DNA from 4 places in the Paenibacillus sp. J14 genome. Region 1 is predicted to be linked to each of the others. Evidence: riboswitches for the same ligand, from Rfam matches in the RefSeq annotation. Region 1 holds a riboswitch; each other region holds the start of a gene.
The links. Region 1 has a riboswitch for cyclic di-AMP ahead of M891_RS0100860 (APC family permease). Riboswitches for the same ligand answer to the same signal wherever they lie in the genome.
Positions count from the first base shown of each region.

Region 2: linked by a shared signal. The riboswitch ahead of M891_RS0108685 (KamA family radical SAM protein) and the one ahead of M891_RS0100860 (APC family permease) in region 1 are both predicted to bind cyclic di-AMP.
Region 3: linked by a shared signal. The riboswitch ahead of M891_RS0117745 (3D domain-containing protein) and the one ahead of M891_RS0100860 (APC family permease) in region 1 are both predicted to bind cyclic di-AMP.
Region 4: linked by a shared signal. The riboswitch ahead of M891_RS0119925 (TrkH family potassium uptake protein) and the one ahead of M891_RS0100860 (APC family permease) in region 1 are both predicted to bind cyclic di-AMP.

Region 1 covers NZ_JADQ01000002.1:19,754-23,968, reverse strand. The annotation lists gene M891_RS0100860 (APC family permease) at 1-1,776, opposite strand, end outside; cyclic di-AMP (ydaO/yuaA leader) riboswitch at 1,936-2,113, opposite strand; gene M891_RS0100850 (threonine aldolase family protein) at 2,354-3,469, opposite strand; gene M891_RS0100845 (methyl-accepting chemotaxis protein) at 3,706-4,215, opposite strand, start outside.
Region 2 covers NZ_JADQ01000017.1:52,595-56,809, reverse strand. The annotation lists gene M891_RS0108690 (cobyric acid synthase) at 1-1,321, shown strand, start outside; cyclic di-AMP (ydaO/yuaA leader) riboswitch at 1,345-1,486, shown strand; gene M891_RS0108685 (KamA family radical SAM protein) at 1,649-2,830, shown strand; gene M891_RS0108680 (methyl-accepting chemotaxis protein) at 2,903-4,215, opposite strand, start outside.
Region 3 covers NZ_JADQ01000053.1:13,172-17,386, forward strand. The annotation lists gene M891_RS0117735 (HD domain-containing protein) at 1-789, shown strand, start outside; gene M891_RS0117740 (TatD family hydrolase) at 806-1,579, shown strand; cyclic di-AMP (ydaO/yuaA leader) riboswitch at 1,782-1,996, shown strand; gene M891_RS0117745 (3D domain-containing protein) at 2,442-3,578, shown strand; gene rnmV (ribonuclease M5) at 3,727-4,215, shown strand, end outside.
Region 4 covers NZ_JADQ01000070.1:5,511-9,725, reverse strand. The annotation lists gene M891_RS0119930 (potassium channel family protein) at 1-371, opposite strand, end outside; gene M891_RS0119925 (TrkH family potassium uptake protein) at 389-1,732, opposite strand; cyclic di-AMP (ydaO/yuaA leader) riboswitch at 1,799-1,965, opposite strand; gene M891_RS0119920 (type II CAAX endopeptidase family protein) at 2,317-4,029, shown strand; gene uvrC (excinuclease ABC subunit UvrC) at 3,989-4,215, opposite strand, start outside.

The DNA.
Region 1 (4,215 bases):
TTTCTTGTTAAACAAATAAGCTCTAAGCAACAAGCTCGACTGATTATGCAAAATATTCTGCCACCAGTGCCGAGGAATAAACTGAGGAATCAGGACGGTAATGTGATCGGTCTCCGCCGTTTTCCATTCCACGGTATCAATGAACTTCATCAGCGGCCGGATAATGCTGCGGAAGCTGGAGCGCAGCGTAATGAGCCGAACCCCCGGATTCCATTCCTCCCACTTCTTCTCCATCCGTTCGATGTCCTCATCATCAAATCCGACATACACCGCAACAACGTTATCCGTCAGCGATTTGGCGTAGCTTAACGAGTTCATCACGACACGGGTAACGCCCGCCACCGGCACGACGATCGTGCTGCCCTTTATGCAAGGTTTGTCTTTATCGATGTCAATCCGAAGCTGGTCGGCGATATTGATATAATGTCGATGGATCTGGTAGAAAATAAACATCACGAGCGGCAAGAAGATAAATACGAACCAGACATGTGAAAACTTCGTGATAATGAAGATGAGCGTAATGCCCAGCGTCGTCAGCATGCCAATCGTGTTAATCGTAAACCGGAACACCCAACCTTGCGGCTTGCGCTTGATCCAGCGCACCATCATCCCCAGCTGGGACAAGGTGAACGGAATAAATACCCCAACCGCATAGAGCGGAATCAGGCTTTCCGTGTCGCCGTGGAATCCAAGAACCAGCAGCGCCGAGGTTACGCCCAGGAAGATAATTCCGTTTGAAAAGCCAAGCCGGTCACCGCGCACCATAAACGCATGCGGCATGTATTTGTCCTTGGCGAGCATAAACGCCAGCAGCGGGAAGGCCGAATAAGCCGTATTGGCGGCCAAAAACAAGATTAACGCCGTAATACCTTGGATCAAGTAGTACAAGCTCCCTCTCCCAAAGGTCGATTCAGCGATTTGAGAAATCACGGTGGCCTTCGGATCTGGAGCAATGCCGTACCAATAAGCCAGCGTACTAATCCCAATAAACATGGTACAGAGAATAACCCCCATCATCACCAGCGTGGCTGCGGCATTCCGTTCTGCCGGTGGCTTAAAGTTCGGAATAGCGTTGGACACCGCCTCAACCCCAGTTAAGGCCGAGCATCCCGAACTGAACGCCTTAAGCAGCAGGAACAAGCTGACATTGGATACGGCCGTCCCAAACTCCGGCACACTGGCATGAATCCCGCCAGTCCAATACTTGTAAAGTCCCGACACAATCAGGACAAAGATGGAGGCCACGAACAAGTATACCGGAACCGCCAACATCGAGGCCGATTCTGTAACTCCACGCAGGTTCATCATCGTCAACAGCGTAATCATCAACAGGGCGATCAATACCCGTTGATCATGCAGCATCGGGAAAGCCGATGTGATGGCATCCGTACCGGCTGACGAGCTTACAGCCACCGTTAAAATATAGTCGACAAGCAGCGATCCGCCGGCCAGTAGTCCGGTTGAACGCCCTAGGTTATCCATCGCCACGATATAAGCGCCGCCTCCAGTCGGATAGGAGAAAATCGTTTGGCGATACGACAGAATCAGAATCAACAAAAGCCCAAGTACCGCAAATGAGATCGGAATCGAATACCAGAGAGCGGAAAATCCCGCCGCCATCAGGACGATCAGAATCTGCTCGGTCCCGTATGCCACGGAGGACAATGCGTCCGACGACAACACGGCCAGCGCTTTAAGTTTGCTAAGCTTTTCTCCTTCAATTTCAGTGCTTTTCATCGGTCTGCCAATCAATATCCGTTTCAGTTTGCTTCCCATGATGAGATCCTCTTTTCATTCGCAAAATAAACCTTCGATCCTGATCCATTCTTACTCCTATAGGGCTCTCATGCATGCAGCGAACAACGCAAAAAGGCCGCAGGAAAGCTGGACCTTCCCGCAGCCGCTTTGAAAAAAATCTCAAGCGTCACCGCGACAATTCCCTCTTTCGGACGCTTACGGAGTTAGCTGACGGATTCGGGCACGAAAGCAGCCCTACGCCGGTTTGGCTTACTGGCCAAATCAAGCGATTCACCCCGGAAACCGCCTCATTGGGCGAGTTTCATTGGTTCCCCCGTTTCTTTCTGCATGAGAAAGAACTCAGCGATCAGGTTTTGTCATATCAATTTTTGTTACGGATGAATCATACTCCCCGTCTGAAGAAGTGTAAAGAAGAGGGAAAGGCAAATTCGCCGAGAAAAGAGATCGGCCTTGTTCGAGGAAGCGCATACATCACTCTCTTGCATTCATTATTGCGAGCAGGCTTGAATTATCGAAGCATATATGCAAAAAAACACCGTAAGGAACGACATCAAATCGCATCCTACGGTGCTCTGCATCTCAAACAAATCCAAGTTTAAAGCGAAAGTCCCTTCAACTTCTTATCCAGCAGCTCGAACGCTAGCTGCAGCCGATCTTTCGGCACCTCACTGTAGCGGTCTCCGATGCTGATTTCAAAGGCACTTCCCCCATCCGCTTTCTCTTTCAAGAACGAGGTGAAACCAACCCCGGTTTCCCGATAGACTTCAATCAGCACGGACTCCAATCGCTCCTTGGGAACGTCCGAATGCACATGGAACATGTTCGACACCGGGATCTCCGGAACGGTCTTCATCCGATGACATTGATTAAACAGACTGGAGAGCTCTTGTGCTTGCTGATAATACTTTTTCATCTTTCCGACACGTTTCTCATAATAGTAATCCGCACTGAGAAAATAAGGATACAAGCTGATAAGATCCCCGCCGTGGCGCCTTTTCCATACCTTCGACTCCTTCGTCAGCTCCGGATCCCCGGCCAATATGGCTCCGGCAATCCCGCCGATCCCTTTGTAGAACGAGATATAGACGCTGTCGAACAGGGCGCAAACCTCAGCGGCGGTTTTTTCGTAGTAAGGCAACACTTCAAACAGTCGGGCTCCGTCCAGATGCAGCTTGATGCCTCGCTCCCGGCAGTAGGTGGATATAGCTTCAAGCTCTTCGAACGGCGGCAGTTGACCGCCGATTTCACGCTGCGGCAGCTCCAACAGCAGGCATGAGACATCCTCTGGCAGCTGACGAACGTCCTCCATCTCAATCAGCCGATCTGGATCCGCCAAGAGAATCGGCTCCAGCCCGTGCAGCTCCTTCAACCCGTCCTCCTCATGAATCTCCAAATGGCATAAAGGATGATAGGCCACACGTTTGGACCCTTTGCGGTCACACCATATCCGCAGGGCAATTTGCTGCGCCATTGTACCGCTCGGAAAAAATACAGCAGACTCCTTACCAAGCACTGCAGCCATTTTCGCTTCGAAAGCTTCCAGCGCTTGCCCTGAACCGTACATGTCACTGTCTACCCCGCCGCTGATCTCGGCAAAGGCCTGCTTCAACACTTCTACATTGCGTTTTCCGTGGCCCGCCACTTGATAAACTGTCCGTTCAAAGGCTGCCTTCAGTGTCCGCCTATCCAGTACTCCATCATTTCCATACATGCTCCTCACCGCTCCTCTCCCACGCTGTCTGTCTAATTTCAGTATGATCATGCTTATTATAACGCCATTTGAAGCAGGAAACGATGATCCAGATTGATCGGAGGGGCGAAGCAGTCTTATAGGACCCCTTCTGCACATTATCCCTTTCATTCAGTGTGAAGAAATCGAAAAGATGAATGATGAAATAGTAAAAAGAACGCCTGCAAAAGCAAGCGCCCTTTCTAATTGCTATGGGATTAAAGCTTGAACACGTTCGTCAACCCGTTCATATTCTCGGACAGTTCGACCAATTTACAGGAGGTCTGCTCGATATCCCCAAAGATCTGCTCCTGCGTACCCAGCTGATCTTGAATAACGCCAGAGACTTGCAGGCCCGACTCGATCGTGGTGTTCACATCCTCCAGCGTTGCGGTCATTTCCTCCAGCGCAGCGGCTTGGGTGGTAACCCCGTCGGAAATATCGTTCAACATGGCGAAGGTGTTCTCGATATTATCGATGATTTGCTCGATATTAACCTTCACATTCTCGGATTGCGTGACGCCTTGCTGCACCTTCTCTTCCGTCTGAGCAACCGCAGACACGACACTGCCAGTACGAACTGTCATATCTTCGACCAAGCTGCTGATTTCCTGAAGGGAGTGATTCGTATCCTCGGCTAATTTCCGGATTTGCCCGGCTACCACCGCGAACCCTCTTCCCTCTTCCCCGGCCCGGGCCGCTTCAATCGCCGCGTTAAGGGCTAACAG
Region 2 (4,215 bases), on a different contig from region 1:
GCGTCCTTACCGTCACCTTAGCGCATCTGATTATCGTGAGGAGTTTCTGCCCCACGCCAAGCCGCTGGTCATGGAAGCGCTCGGTCGGCTCCGCGATAGGCATGGCATTGTGGTGATCGAGGGGGCTGGAAGCCCAGCGGAGATCAACCTGAAGCAACGGGATATCGTTAACATGAACTTGGCCGAATGGGCGGATGCTCCCGTGATTTTGGTGGGGGATATCGACCGTGGCGGGGTGTTTGCCTTTCTTGTTGGTACCCTGGAGCTGCTTGAACCGCACGAACGCGCTCGCGTAAAAGGGTTCATTATCAATAAGTTTCGCGGCGATCTGTCTCTGCTGCAGCCTGGCCTGGATTGGCTGGAGCAGCGGACCGGAATCCCCGTACTTGGAGTTCTCCCCTACCTAAATAATCTGGAGATCGAAGCGGAGGATTCCGTTGTCCTGGATACCTATCCAGCTCGTTCAGCGCCATCCGCAACGCAGGAGCTGGATATCGCCGTTATCCGTTATCCGCATATTTCTAACTTCACGGATTTTGACCCGTTGGCAGCCGAACCGGACGTATCGTTACGTTATGTAAGCAAGCTGTCAGAACTTGGACATCCCGATGTGGTGATTTTGCCGGGGACCAAGGATACGATCAGCGATCTGGAATTTTTGCGCGGGCAAGGGCTGGCAGGGGCAGTTTGCAACCTGATCGATGAGGGGACGCACACCCAGCTGGTCGGAATTTGCGGCGGATATCAAATGCTGGGCGAACAACTGCATGACCCTGAAGGCGTAGAGTCCAATGAACCGAGGTCGGCATTGGGTCTGGGCCTGCTCCCCTTGGCTACAACCTTTCTCCCAGGTAAAAAAACGGTGCGCGTGCACGGATATACGTGCGAGGACCATCCGATCGCATTGCATCCTCAGAACCAGGAGCTGCCGATCTCAGGCTATGAGATTCATGCCGGATCAACCCAGCAGTTGCGGGACACTCGTCCCTTATTTATGCTTCGGGTCAATGAGGAGCCAGTACAAGGGTCAGGGACAGCCCCGGAGTTAGAACAGGCTGAGACGCAAACACATCCGGAAGGCGCAGCCCGCGCCGATGGCAGGGTGTTTGGGACGTATCTGCACGGAGTGTTCCATAATGATGCCTGGCGACGTGCTTGGCTGGACGGACTGCGTACGAGCAAAGGGCTGGAACCTTTGAACGTCACCTTTGTTTCTTCCTCACGGAAGGAGGAAGCCTTCGATCGGTTAGCGGAGCAGGTTCGCAGGCATTTGCGCATGAATCTCATTTACGACATTATTGGGATCCAAGGTAAGCTTTGACAAATTGGGTAAGGATAAGGTAGGATAAAAGTACGCTTAATTTTCGATGGGTAAAGTCGAAAAGCGGGGGAACCAATCTTTTGGGGCGAATCGTTGCAAGTTTAACGTAGGGAACCATCTTCCCGAGCCCGTCAGCTAACCTCGTTTGCAGTGGATGGGTCATTTTTAATATTATTTCAGTCATCATTTAATGACCCTGTTCTTTGAAGCGGGGTCTTTTTGCGTTCTGCAAGACCTTTGACCCGAGCATTCGGCGGAGTACTCGCATTCACTGCAAGTTTCGAGCTTCTTCTTTACGCATCGTACTAATAAAGGAGGAGAGGATTTATGGCTAGTCCGAAGTACATCACCGATATTGCCAAGGTGAGCCAGTTGTCCGAGCAGGAGCGGCAGGACTTGAAACCGATTACCGACAAATTTGTTTTTCGGGTGAACGACTACTATTTGAGTTTGATCGACTGGAATGATCCGGAGGACCCGATCCGCAAGTTGGTGATCCCCAATACGGGAGAACTGAAGGAATATGGGCGCTGGGACGCTTCTGACGAAGCGGCGAACTACGTGGTGCCTGGCTGCCAGCACAAATATCGAACGACCGCGCTGCTGATTGTGTCCGAGGTTTGCGGCTCCTATTGCCGATACTGCTTCCGTAAACGGTTATTCCGCAACGATGTGAAGGAAGCGATGGCGGATGTCACACCTGGCATTGAGTACATCGCACAGCATCCGGAGATTAATAACGTCCTGTTAACCGGCGGTGACAGCTTGATCTTAGCGACCAGAAAGCTGCGTTCGATTCTCGAGCGGCTAAGAGCTATTGAGCATGTAAAAATCATCCGCCTCGGTTCCAAAATTCCTGTGTTTAATCCTATGCGTATTTATGAAGATCCGGAGTTGCTGGATCTGATTCGGGAGTTCTCCACCGTTGATCAACGGATTTATGTTATGGCGCATATCAATCATCCGCGCGAAATTACCCCTGAGGCCAAAAGAGGGTTCCAGGCGCTGCACGACGCCGGGGCTATCGTGGTCAATCAAACGCCGATTCTCAAAGGCATCAACGATGATGCGGCCGTGCTTGGTGAATTGCTAGATCGCTTATCTTGGGCTGGCGTCACTCCGTACTATTTCTTTATTAATCGTCCCGTAGCCGGAAATGCTGACTTTGTCATCCCATTGAAACGAGCGTATGAGCTAGTAGAGGAAGCGAAAGCCCGTACTTCAGGGCTTGGAAAGCGCGTGCGATTATCGATGAGTCATTCTTCAGGAAAAATCGAAATCCTGGCTATCGAAAACGGGCAGGCCTATCTCAAGTATCATCAGTCCCGGGACGGTGAATACGGCAAGTTTATGATTTTGCCTTGCCCGGATGATGCGACCTGGTTTGACGATTTGCCAGGCAGTGAAGCGTACTGGAAGAAGCCGGAAAAGAAGCTGGATTCGAAGGCGGATACGCAATCGGATCAGACAACAGAAGATGCGGCTTCTGCAAGCCCAGTGACGATTTAAGGGATAAAACAAAACGTACCCTTTCCGTTTCCCCGATCAGGGGAACGTGAAGGGTACGTTTTATTTTTAGAGTCAGATCCGGAATTTTGCAATCGATTCCTGCAACGACAACGCCTGCTCATACAGTGAGCGAACTGTACGCGCGTGCGCTTCCATTTCGTCCAGCTGTTGCTGCGAGTAGCTGCTGATTTGCTCCATGTTCTCCAGCGATTTGGCGGTAATATTGGCCGATTCCTCTACCGATGCGGTGACTTCCTCGGTACCGGCAGATACCTCTTGGGTGGAGGCTGAAACCGATTGAATCGTCAAGTTCACGTTCTGAATCAGCTTCGTTAATTGTTCAAACGCTTGACCCGCTTGCTTCACCCGTTCGGTTCCGGAGACGATTTCCTCGCTGGCCCGCTGCATGGCGTTGACCGAATTTTCCGATTCTTCTCGGATACTGAGCAGGTTCTCGCCGATTTCCTCCATCGCTCGGCGGGACTGTTCAGCCAGCTTACGAACTTCCTCGGCCACGACAGCAAAGCCTTTGCCGTGTTCGCCGGCACGTGCAGCTTCAATCGCCGCGTTCAGCGCCAAAATATTAATTTGCTTCGTAATTTCTGTAATGGTACCTACCACGTTCGAAATGGACTCGGAACGATCATTCAGCGTGCGGATATGCTCCAACGTGCGATTAGCCGCATCTTCGACATGCTGCATTTGCGTAACCGCTGTTTGCGCCAAATGATTTCCGGCGTCAGCCTCCTCTGCAGCTTGTCCAATCCGTTCCGTGACTTCGGCAGACGAAGACGCAATATGCTGTACACCTTGCGAAATTTCTTCCATCGCACGGGCGTTTTCGGCTGCTGCGGAAGCAATCGTCATGCTGCCCGCTTCGATTTCCTTCGTAGCTGCATTGGAACGGGCAATCAAATCTTCAAACGTTGTCACCGATCGGGATAAGTTCTCAGATCCGTCTACGACCACTTGGGACGTTTGCATCACTGCAGCGAACATGTTTTTGAGCTGAAGCGTCATCGTTTGGAAGCTTCCGGCGAGTTGGGCAATTTCGTCATGTCCTTTCACTTCGATGGTATGACGGAAGTCTCCGCCAGCCATTTGCTCCGTGACCTTCACCAGCTTGCGAATTGGCTTCGTGATTCGCGTACTTGCAAAATACGCTGCGGCCATGCCCACCACAATGACAAGTAAGGTGATGCCGATACAGATGTATAAAATTTGGTCTTTCTTCTTATCGATGAAGGTAGCGTCAAGGCCCACGGCGAGCATCGCTTTGCTGCCGGGAATCGCGATGAAAGCTGTTTTGTGCGAGCCGAATTTGTCGGTATACAACTCACTGATTTGTACCCCGCCATTGGCCGCAGCGGTCATGGCCGGCTGAA
Region 3 (4,215 bases), on a different contig from region 1:
CTGGATGCGGATCGGATGGATTATTTGCTGCGGGATGCTTATTTTACCGGTGTAAACTACGGGACGATTGACATGGACCGGATTTTGCGGATGCTTCGACCTTTTCAAGGGCGGGTTGTGGTTAAAGAATCAGGGATGCATGCGGTGGAAGATTATTTAATGTCGCGGTATCAGATGTATTGGCAGGTTTATTTCCACCCGGTGACGCGGAGCTCGGAGATCATTCTTCGGCAAATTTTGCGTCGGGCTAAGGAATTATACCGGAGCGGGCATTCTTTTTGCTTCTTGCCGCATCCGTTACCGAACTTATTTCAAGGGGATATCAGCGTAACCGATTATTTGCAGCTGGACGAAGCGCTGATGCAAACGACCTTCATGCAGTGGACGAGAGAAGACGACGAGCGGTTAAGCGATTTATGTTCTCGGTTTTTGAATCGTAAGCTGTATAAATATGTAGAATTAGATTCATCGGAGCTGGAAATGCTGGACGAGATTCGGAACGCCTTTAGACAAGTCGGTCTTGAACCTGAATACGACATGGAAATTGATTTTCCGACGGATCTGCCGTATGATGTGTTCCGTCCGGACGGCGGGGTTTGGCAGAAGCAAATTTTGTTGTTGGACCGGCAGGAGCGGCTGCGGGAAATTTCGGAAGTCTCGGATATCGTGCGGTCGATCAGCGGATTACACCGGGGGAAGACGCATTTGTACTATCCGGATAATAAATTGTGTGCTGTAATGGAGCGGCTGCCTCGCCCGGTAGCCCGCATTTTCGAGCAACGGAAATAGGAGGATGACAAGGTTTATGTTATTTGATACGCATACGCATTTGGATGCTCCCCAATTTGACGAGGACCGCGAGGAAGTGATCGCGCGCGCTGTGGAACAAGGGGTTACGCGGATGATCAACATCGGATTTAACCGTGAGACAATCCCTTCGACCATGAAGCTGGCAGAGACCTATGACTTCATTTATGCCGCGGTCGGATGGCATCCGCAAGACGCGATTACGATGCAAGAGGGCGATTTGGACTGGATTGCAGAATTGTGCAAGCATGAGAAGGTCGTCGCCATCGGAGAAATTGGGCTGGATTATTATTGGGATACGTCCCCTAAGGACGTTCAACATAAGGTTTTTCGCCAGCAAATTGGACTGGCTCGCAGCTTAGGTATGCCGATTTCCATTCATAATCGGGACGCTCACGAAGACGTGGTTCGCATCCTTCGGGAAGAGAAGGCCAACGAGGTTGGAGGCGTGATGCACTCCTTCTCCGGCAGTTGGGAAATTGCCAAAATGTGTCTAGATTTGGGATTTCATTTGTCGTTTGGCGGGCCGATTACGTTTAAAAATGCAAAACAACCCAAGGAAGTGTTGGCCAAGACGCCGATGGACCGTTTGCTGATCGAAACGGATTCCCCTTATTTAACGCCGCATCCATATCGTGGTAAACGAAATGAGTCTGCTCATGTTCGTTTGGTTGCGGAAATGGCAGCCGAGCTCAAAGGGGTTACTTTTGAGGAAATCGCGGAAATTACCACCCGAAATGCATTGGAACGATTTGGAATTCCGAGTATTTGAGAGCAAAACGGATGAAATAAAGAGGATTTCGGAAAGATTAATGCTTTTTAACCCTCAAAAACAAGGTCATTACATTTTTTTAACCATTTTTTTAAAAAAACGTGGTTGATTACTCCTTTACAACCTGCATCGAAACAGGATAGAATCTTTTCAGTATCGATTCGGTTCGTTTTGGACTGAACCATACGATGCTTGGTTCCATGAACCAGTCTCGCTGAATCTCCTTATGACGGAGAACGGGGGAACCAATACGAATTGCAGGTTGGCGGCAGCCTAATCGCGTTCGTATTTGATTTCTTTCCAGGGTCTATGGGGTGAATTCAAGGTCATTGCGCCATGAGCGAATGTACTGAGAAAGGGCGGCTCTCTTTCGCCCGAACCCGACAGCTAACCTCGTAAGCGAATAAGAGAGGTCACTCGTGCAGCTATTACACCCAAGACATTCAAGAAGCCACGAAGGAGTTCCTCTAACTCTTTCTCCCGGCTTCTTTTGTTTTGAATAAAAGTAATAGGGTCGTCATACTGTTGGAAAACAGGAGGTGACGACAAGCAGGAGAGACTGGTCAAGGATGCAAAACGCTTAGGATTAAATTTAAGATCAGTGTTCAAAAAGTCAGGTTTTCAGCACCGAGAAGGTTGGATGAAGCTAGGGACTGAGTAGCGCAGCGTACATGGGAGTACGTGAGCAACGGAAGGCCCGGCTGAATTCAAGATTCGATGCCGAATTCACTTCTTGACCTGCTTCGTGATCAAAAGATGACTTTTTGACTACCTTAGGCGTTTTGTAAAAAGTAACTGTAGTCGCGTCAATCGTTATCATGCATCGACCTAGACGGCGGGACTATGAAGGAGGACGGAAGAAATGGGCATTTTCCGCAAAGAGGAGACCCATGAATCACGCTCATCCAGCATGTCTTACGCAATGCGATGGAAGCATGAGAATTTACGTCAGATAGCGCTCGTCGGCGTTCTGGCCATCGCGGGAATCATCATCATCCTAATCTGGCTGTATAGCCAGGCACAGAAGGAAGTATCCCTGATCGTGGACGGGAATGTCCAGTCAGTGGAGACAACCCAATCCAGTGTAGCTCATCTGCTGGAGGAACAATCGATTAAGCTCAGTGCGAAGGATTCAGTATCCCTCCCGCTGGAAAGCTCGCTGAAGAACGGTGACCGCATTGTCATAGTACGCGCGAAGCCGGTCAGTGTGACCGCGGACGGCAATACGAAAGTCCACTTCACGACGCAAAGCAAAGTCGAGGGCGTATTGTCCGAGCTCGGCATCACTTTGGGTGAAGACGACAAGGTGACTCCGACATTGGACAGTAAAGTTACCGAGAACCTGAATGTGAAGGTCGTTCGGGTCAGCAAGCAAACGGTGCAGACGAAGGAGGCCGTGCCCTTTAGCGTGGTCAAAACGTCGGACGATAAGCTGCTGAAAGGCACCACGAAAGTGATCCAGGAAGGTTCCGAAGGTCTGGTCATTCACAACATTGAGAAAACTTACGAAGACGGAAAATTCGTGGCGAAGCGTTGGCTCGGCAAAGAGGTCTCCAAAGAAGCTCAGCCGAAGGTGATCGCAGTCGGTACGAAGAAACCTACCGAGGTTCTGTCGGCCAGCATCAGCCGTAAGGGAAATACGGTGAACATCAGCGGAACGACGACCAAAGGTGGCGTCTCATTCAAATATAAAAAAGTCTTGAAAAATGTTACGTTAACCGCGTATTCGGCGGAAGAAGACGGGATTGGCACCCGCACGGCCTCGGGTACCCGCGTGACGGAAGGCAGAACGATTGCGGTGGATAAAGACGTCGTTCCGCTTGGTTGGTGGGTATACATCGAAGGAATCGGCTTCCGTAAGGCAGAGGATACCGGCGGGGCCATCGATGGCCATAAGATGGATGTGTATTTTGATAGTCTGAAGGATGCGAAGAAATTCGGCCGCAAGAAGGGCCGCACCGTCTACGTGATCGGTCCGACGAAGCCGGAATTGAACTAAGGTCTCGTTCTCTTTCGTTTTACAATGCGGAGGGAATGAGATAGTATTAGGATGATGAATAAGACAGTGGATTAGAAGAGGATGTAATGATCCTCTTCTTTTTGTTATTCTGGTGGAGACAAGCAAGAACAGGAAGGAAGACAAAATCATGATCAAAGAGGTCATCGTGGTGGAGGGTCGAGACGACACCGTGGCCATTAAGCGCGCCGTAGAGGCGGATACCATCGAGACCGGAGGTTCGGCGATCGGCGAAGCTGTGCTCAAGAAAATCGCATTGGCGCAGGAACGCCGGGGCGTGATTATTTTTACGGACCCCGACCATGCCGGGGAGCGGATTCGCAAAATTGTGGCCGCACGGGTGCCGGGCTGCAAGCACGCTTTCCTGCCGGAGGCGGAGGCGACGAAGCGAGGCGACATCGGGGTGGAGAACGCCTCGCCGGAGGCGATTCGCGCCGCGTTATCTCGGGTTCGCAGCGAAGCGCCTGGAGTAGAGGCCGCGATCACCTGGGAAGACTTGATAAACGCAGGGTTAATCGTGCACCCGCAAGCGGCGGCGCGGCGAAAAGCGCTGGGCGAGCTGCTGGGTATCGGATATTGTAACGGAAAGCAGCTCTACAAGCGGTTAACCGTGTTCCGG
Region 4 (4,215 bases), on a different contig from region 1:
TCGCGTTCCGGATAGATCACCCGATCCACTCCCAGCTTCTCTAAAGCCCGGCCGTGCAGAAGCGAGATCGCCTTGGCGACTACCGTTTTAATACCCAGGTCTTTAAGGAGAATGGCCGCCAGGATGCTCATTTGAATATCGGTGCCAATCGCCACGATGCCGCAATCAAAATTGCGAACCCCCAGCGACTTCAGCACCTCTTCTTCTGTGGCATCAGCGACAACGGTATGCGTGAGCCGATCGCTAAGTTCTTCCACGATCTCTTCATTCCGGTCGATGCCCAGAACCTCATATCCTAACTCCATTAATTCCAAGGCTAGACTCGAGCCGAACCGCCCCAAGCCGATGACCACAAACTGCTGCTTTTTCATTTTTGCCCATTTTCCCCTTATCCTATAATGATTTTACCTTCTGGATGGCGATACAACTCTTTCCCCTTCCTTGGACCAATCGCATAGGCGAGCGTCAAAGGCCCCAGCCGTCCGGCAAACATCGTAAGACTAATCACTACTTTTCCAAAATCCGTCAGACGCTCCGTTAAGCCCATCGACAATCCAACGGTTCCAAAAGCGGAGGTCGTCTCAAACAAGATAGAGAGGAAATTTGCATCTTCCGTAGTGGACAATACCATCGCTACAGCAACGATGACAAACAGCGCCATCATCGTAATCGTCAGCGCCTTAAAGATCCGTTCCTCAGCCATCCGGTAACGGAATAACACCAAATCCGTCCGTCCACGGATCATGGAGATCACCGCACCGATAAGAATCGTAAAGGTAGTCGTCTTGATCCCGCCCCCTGTTGAGCCAGGCGAAGCCCCAATGAACATCAGGATGATCATGAAGAATTGCGTAGCCTGACGCAGCGAACCGGTATCAAGGGTAACCACCCCTCCCGAACGCGGCGTGACCGATTGGAACAAAGAAGCCCAGATTTTGCCGCTCCAGCTAAGCGGCTCCAACGTGCGTGGATTCGTGAATTCGAACACGAAAATGACGATCGTACCAATCGCAATCAGGACCGCCGTCATCGACAGCACGACCTTGGAATGAAGCGACAATTTGCGATGCTTGCGATACTCCGCCAGATCGGACAAGACAATAAAACCAAGACCGCCGGACACGATAAGTAAGATGGATACAATGTTAATCAAAGGATCGTTCACGTAGGGGATTAAACTGCGATATTCTCCAAATAGATCAAATCCTGCATTATTAAACATAGAAATCGAATGCCAAATTCCAAAGTACAGCGCCCGGCCAAACGGCATATCAAAGGCCCAGCGGAGGGTAAGGAACACCGCTGCACCGGACTCAATCAGCAGCGAATACACCAGCACCTTGCGAATTAAGCGAACGATGCCTTCCATTGAACTCTGGTTCATCGCTTCCTGGAGCAAGAGACGGTCTTTCAGCGAGATTCTCCGTTTCAGGACGAGGGAGAACAAGGTAGCCATGGTCATAAAGCCAAGCCCCCCGATTTGGACAAGCAAGATAATGACGATGTGGCCAAAAGTTGAAAAATACCTTCCCGTATCCACTACAAACAGCCCCGTTACACAAGTTGCCGAAGTTGCCGTAAACAATGCATCAACAAATGGCGTCGGTTCCCCGGACGTCCCGGAGATCGGAAGCATAAGCAGCAGACTTCCCAGCAAAATGATGAGGGCAAACCCAATCACTAATACCTGCGGCGGAGAAAGGTTTATTTTCTTCGTATTCAACGCGTTCACCTCATCGTCTTCCTGAAAAAAGAACAAAAGAAAAAAGCACTGGAAATCCAATGCCTTTCGGTGTTTGGTTCCTGATGCACAAGCCTACGAGGTTAGCTGACGGATTCGGACATGCCCAGTTGCCCTATTCGCGGACGCTTCATCCTCCCATGTAAGAAGTTGAAGCTCCGGGAAATTCACCCCAAAATGTACGGTTCCCCCGTTTTCATTACGAAATTCGGCCAATCTTTTCAATTGTTTTCATTCATTTTTCGTCAAATGGATTATATCCCTTATTGCGTCCCACCACAAAGCTCTATTTTCAAGAAAAAGACCCGAAAAAGACGAAATCAGGGATTGTGCAGATCAACTTCCCCCCCAATCTAAATGATGCGTAGACTTGCCGAAGTTTTTGCCGTTTCTCGTCAATTTTGCCCTCCGTCTGGCGCAGGGGGGATTGCTGTGTTATCTTTACTTTGACGAACTTGATCAAAAAACATACTTCATATTATTAAGAAGAGTACGTTTCCCAGAATTTATTTCAACTTAATCACAAAGGAGTTTTGCGAGTGAATTCCCCTTTGACGTCAAATGGCCGCCGCAGGATGAAGACCAAAAATCTGTGGCTGCTGGCCGCCCTCGGATTCATTGTGTTCGTGGCCGTTCAACTGTTCCCGACCACCGATTCGGAATCGTTGCAGTTGCAGCAATCGAATGAGGTGATCAGCAAACAAGAAGCAGCCGCCAGTGCAAGTGAATTTGTCCAATCGGTACTTGGGATCGACCTGCCGAATCCCGCGAAGGATAAAGCATTAATTACATACGAAACGCGTTCCGATCTGTTTGGTTACTTAACCAAAGCCGATCTGCTCGCCCCATACTTAAAAACGTATGACAAGCAATTTCCCTATGATGTATTTCGTGTCCGTTACACGGATCCCACTGAAGCGTTAAGCGCGGTGACCGTAGATGTTCATATGACCACGGGTAAAGTCGTTGGCTTCGAGGAGATTAGTTCCTCCAGCAACGCCACCAAGCAGATGATGCTGGATGTAGGATCGGAAACGACCGATTCCATGAAGGCATGGGAAGGGGATCTCTCGCTAGCGGAGAAAGAGGAGCTGGCACAGCCTTACCTGAACGCTTTCGGATTTAAACCAAGCGATCTGGAGCTGGCCTCCGGTGAAGGGGATGTAGGCCTCCTCTACCGTATCCAAGGCTACACCTTAGGTGAATCGCAGGCGGAAATCAAGCTTAGCTTCGAATACGGTAAGGTTTCTTCGTTAGAGAGCTATTTTAGTGTACCTCAGGCACATCTGGACTACGTTGCCGGGCAGACCAAAATCGCCAGCTGGCTTACCTATGCGGGTTATGCCCTGTTGACGTTCGTGCTGGCCATTCTGGCGATCGTCTACAGCGCGCTGACGCGAGTTCATACCTCGTTTAAGCGGGGAATTTTCCTGGCATCGGCTTACTTCGTGTTATCGACGATTGGAACGATCAACATGATTCCGGTGTTCCAAAAAGACGGCCTTGAAGCCGGTGTACTTGTCTTTGGCCTCTTCTTCCAAGGTCTGGTGACCTTGTTCCTGGCCGCTTCTGTGTACTTCTCGCTGGTGGGCGGCGACGGACTGTGGCGGAAGAACGGGATCAACCTCTGGGCAAGATCAAGGGAAGAAGGGTATGGCCGTTCCATCCTGACCTCTGTGGGCGATGGGTATGCCTGGGCATTGATCCTGTTAGGCGTTCAATCTGTGGTGTTCTTCATTTTAGAGCAAACGATTCATACCTGGTCCACGACCGATGCAACGCAATCGCCGTACAACATGGTATATCCGGTATTGTTCCCGCTGCTGGCTTGGGTGGCCGGGATCGGGGAAGAAGCGGTGTATCGCCTCTTCGGGATCCCGATGCTGAAGAAAATGTTCCGCAGCACCTTTATCGCTTGCCTGTTGTCGACCTTAATTTGGGCGTTTGGCCACACGTTGTACCCGATTTATCCGGTCATTTCGCGCCCGATCGAATTAACCTTTATCGGACTGCTGTTCAGCTTCGTGTTCCTGCGTTACGGCTTCGCGACCGTTGTCTTCTCGCATGTCATCTTCGACAGCATTCTGATGGCCCTAAGCTTGATGTTTATGGGCGGAGCGCTGAATATCGTCGCCGGGTTGTTCTATATCGCCTTGCCGGCGATCGTGGCGTATGTGATTTACTTGTTTAACCCGCCAAGCAAGGAACGAAAGACCCCGCCGCCGCAACCAAAAGAGGAGCCGTATTTTACGACTCCTCTGGCGGATCTTCGTCCCGAAGGGCATTAAGAATTTGACGGGCTAATTTATCCCCGATAGAAAGAGGCCGAAAGTCTTCGACGGAGGCCTCTTTTATTTTTTTCAACGATCCAAAATGTTTCAGCAGCGCCTTCCGGCGTTTCTCGCCGATGCCAGGGATGGAGTCCAGCCGTGAGGCGACCATCGACTTGGCGCGCTGTTCACGGTGGAACGAAA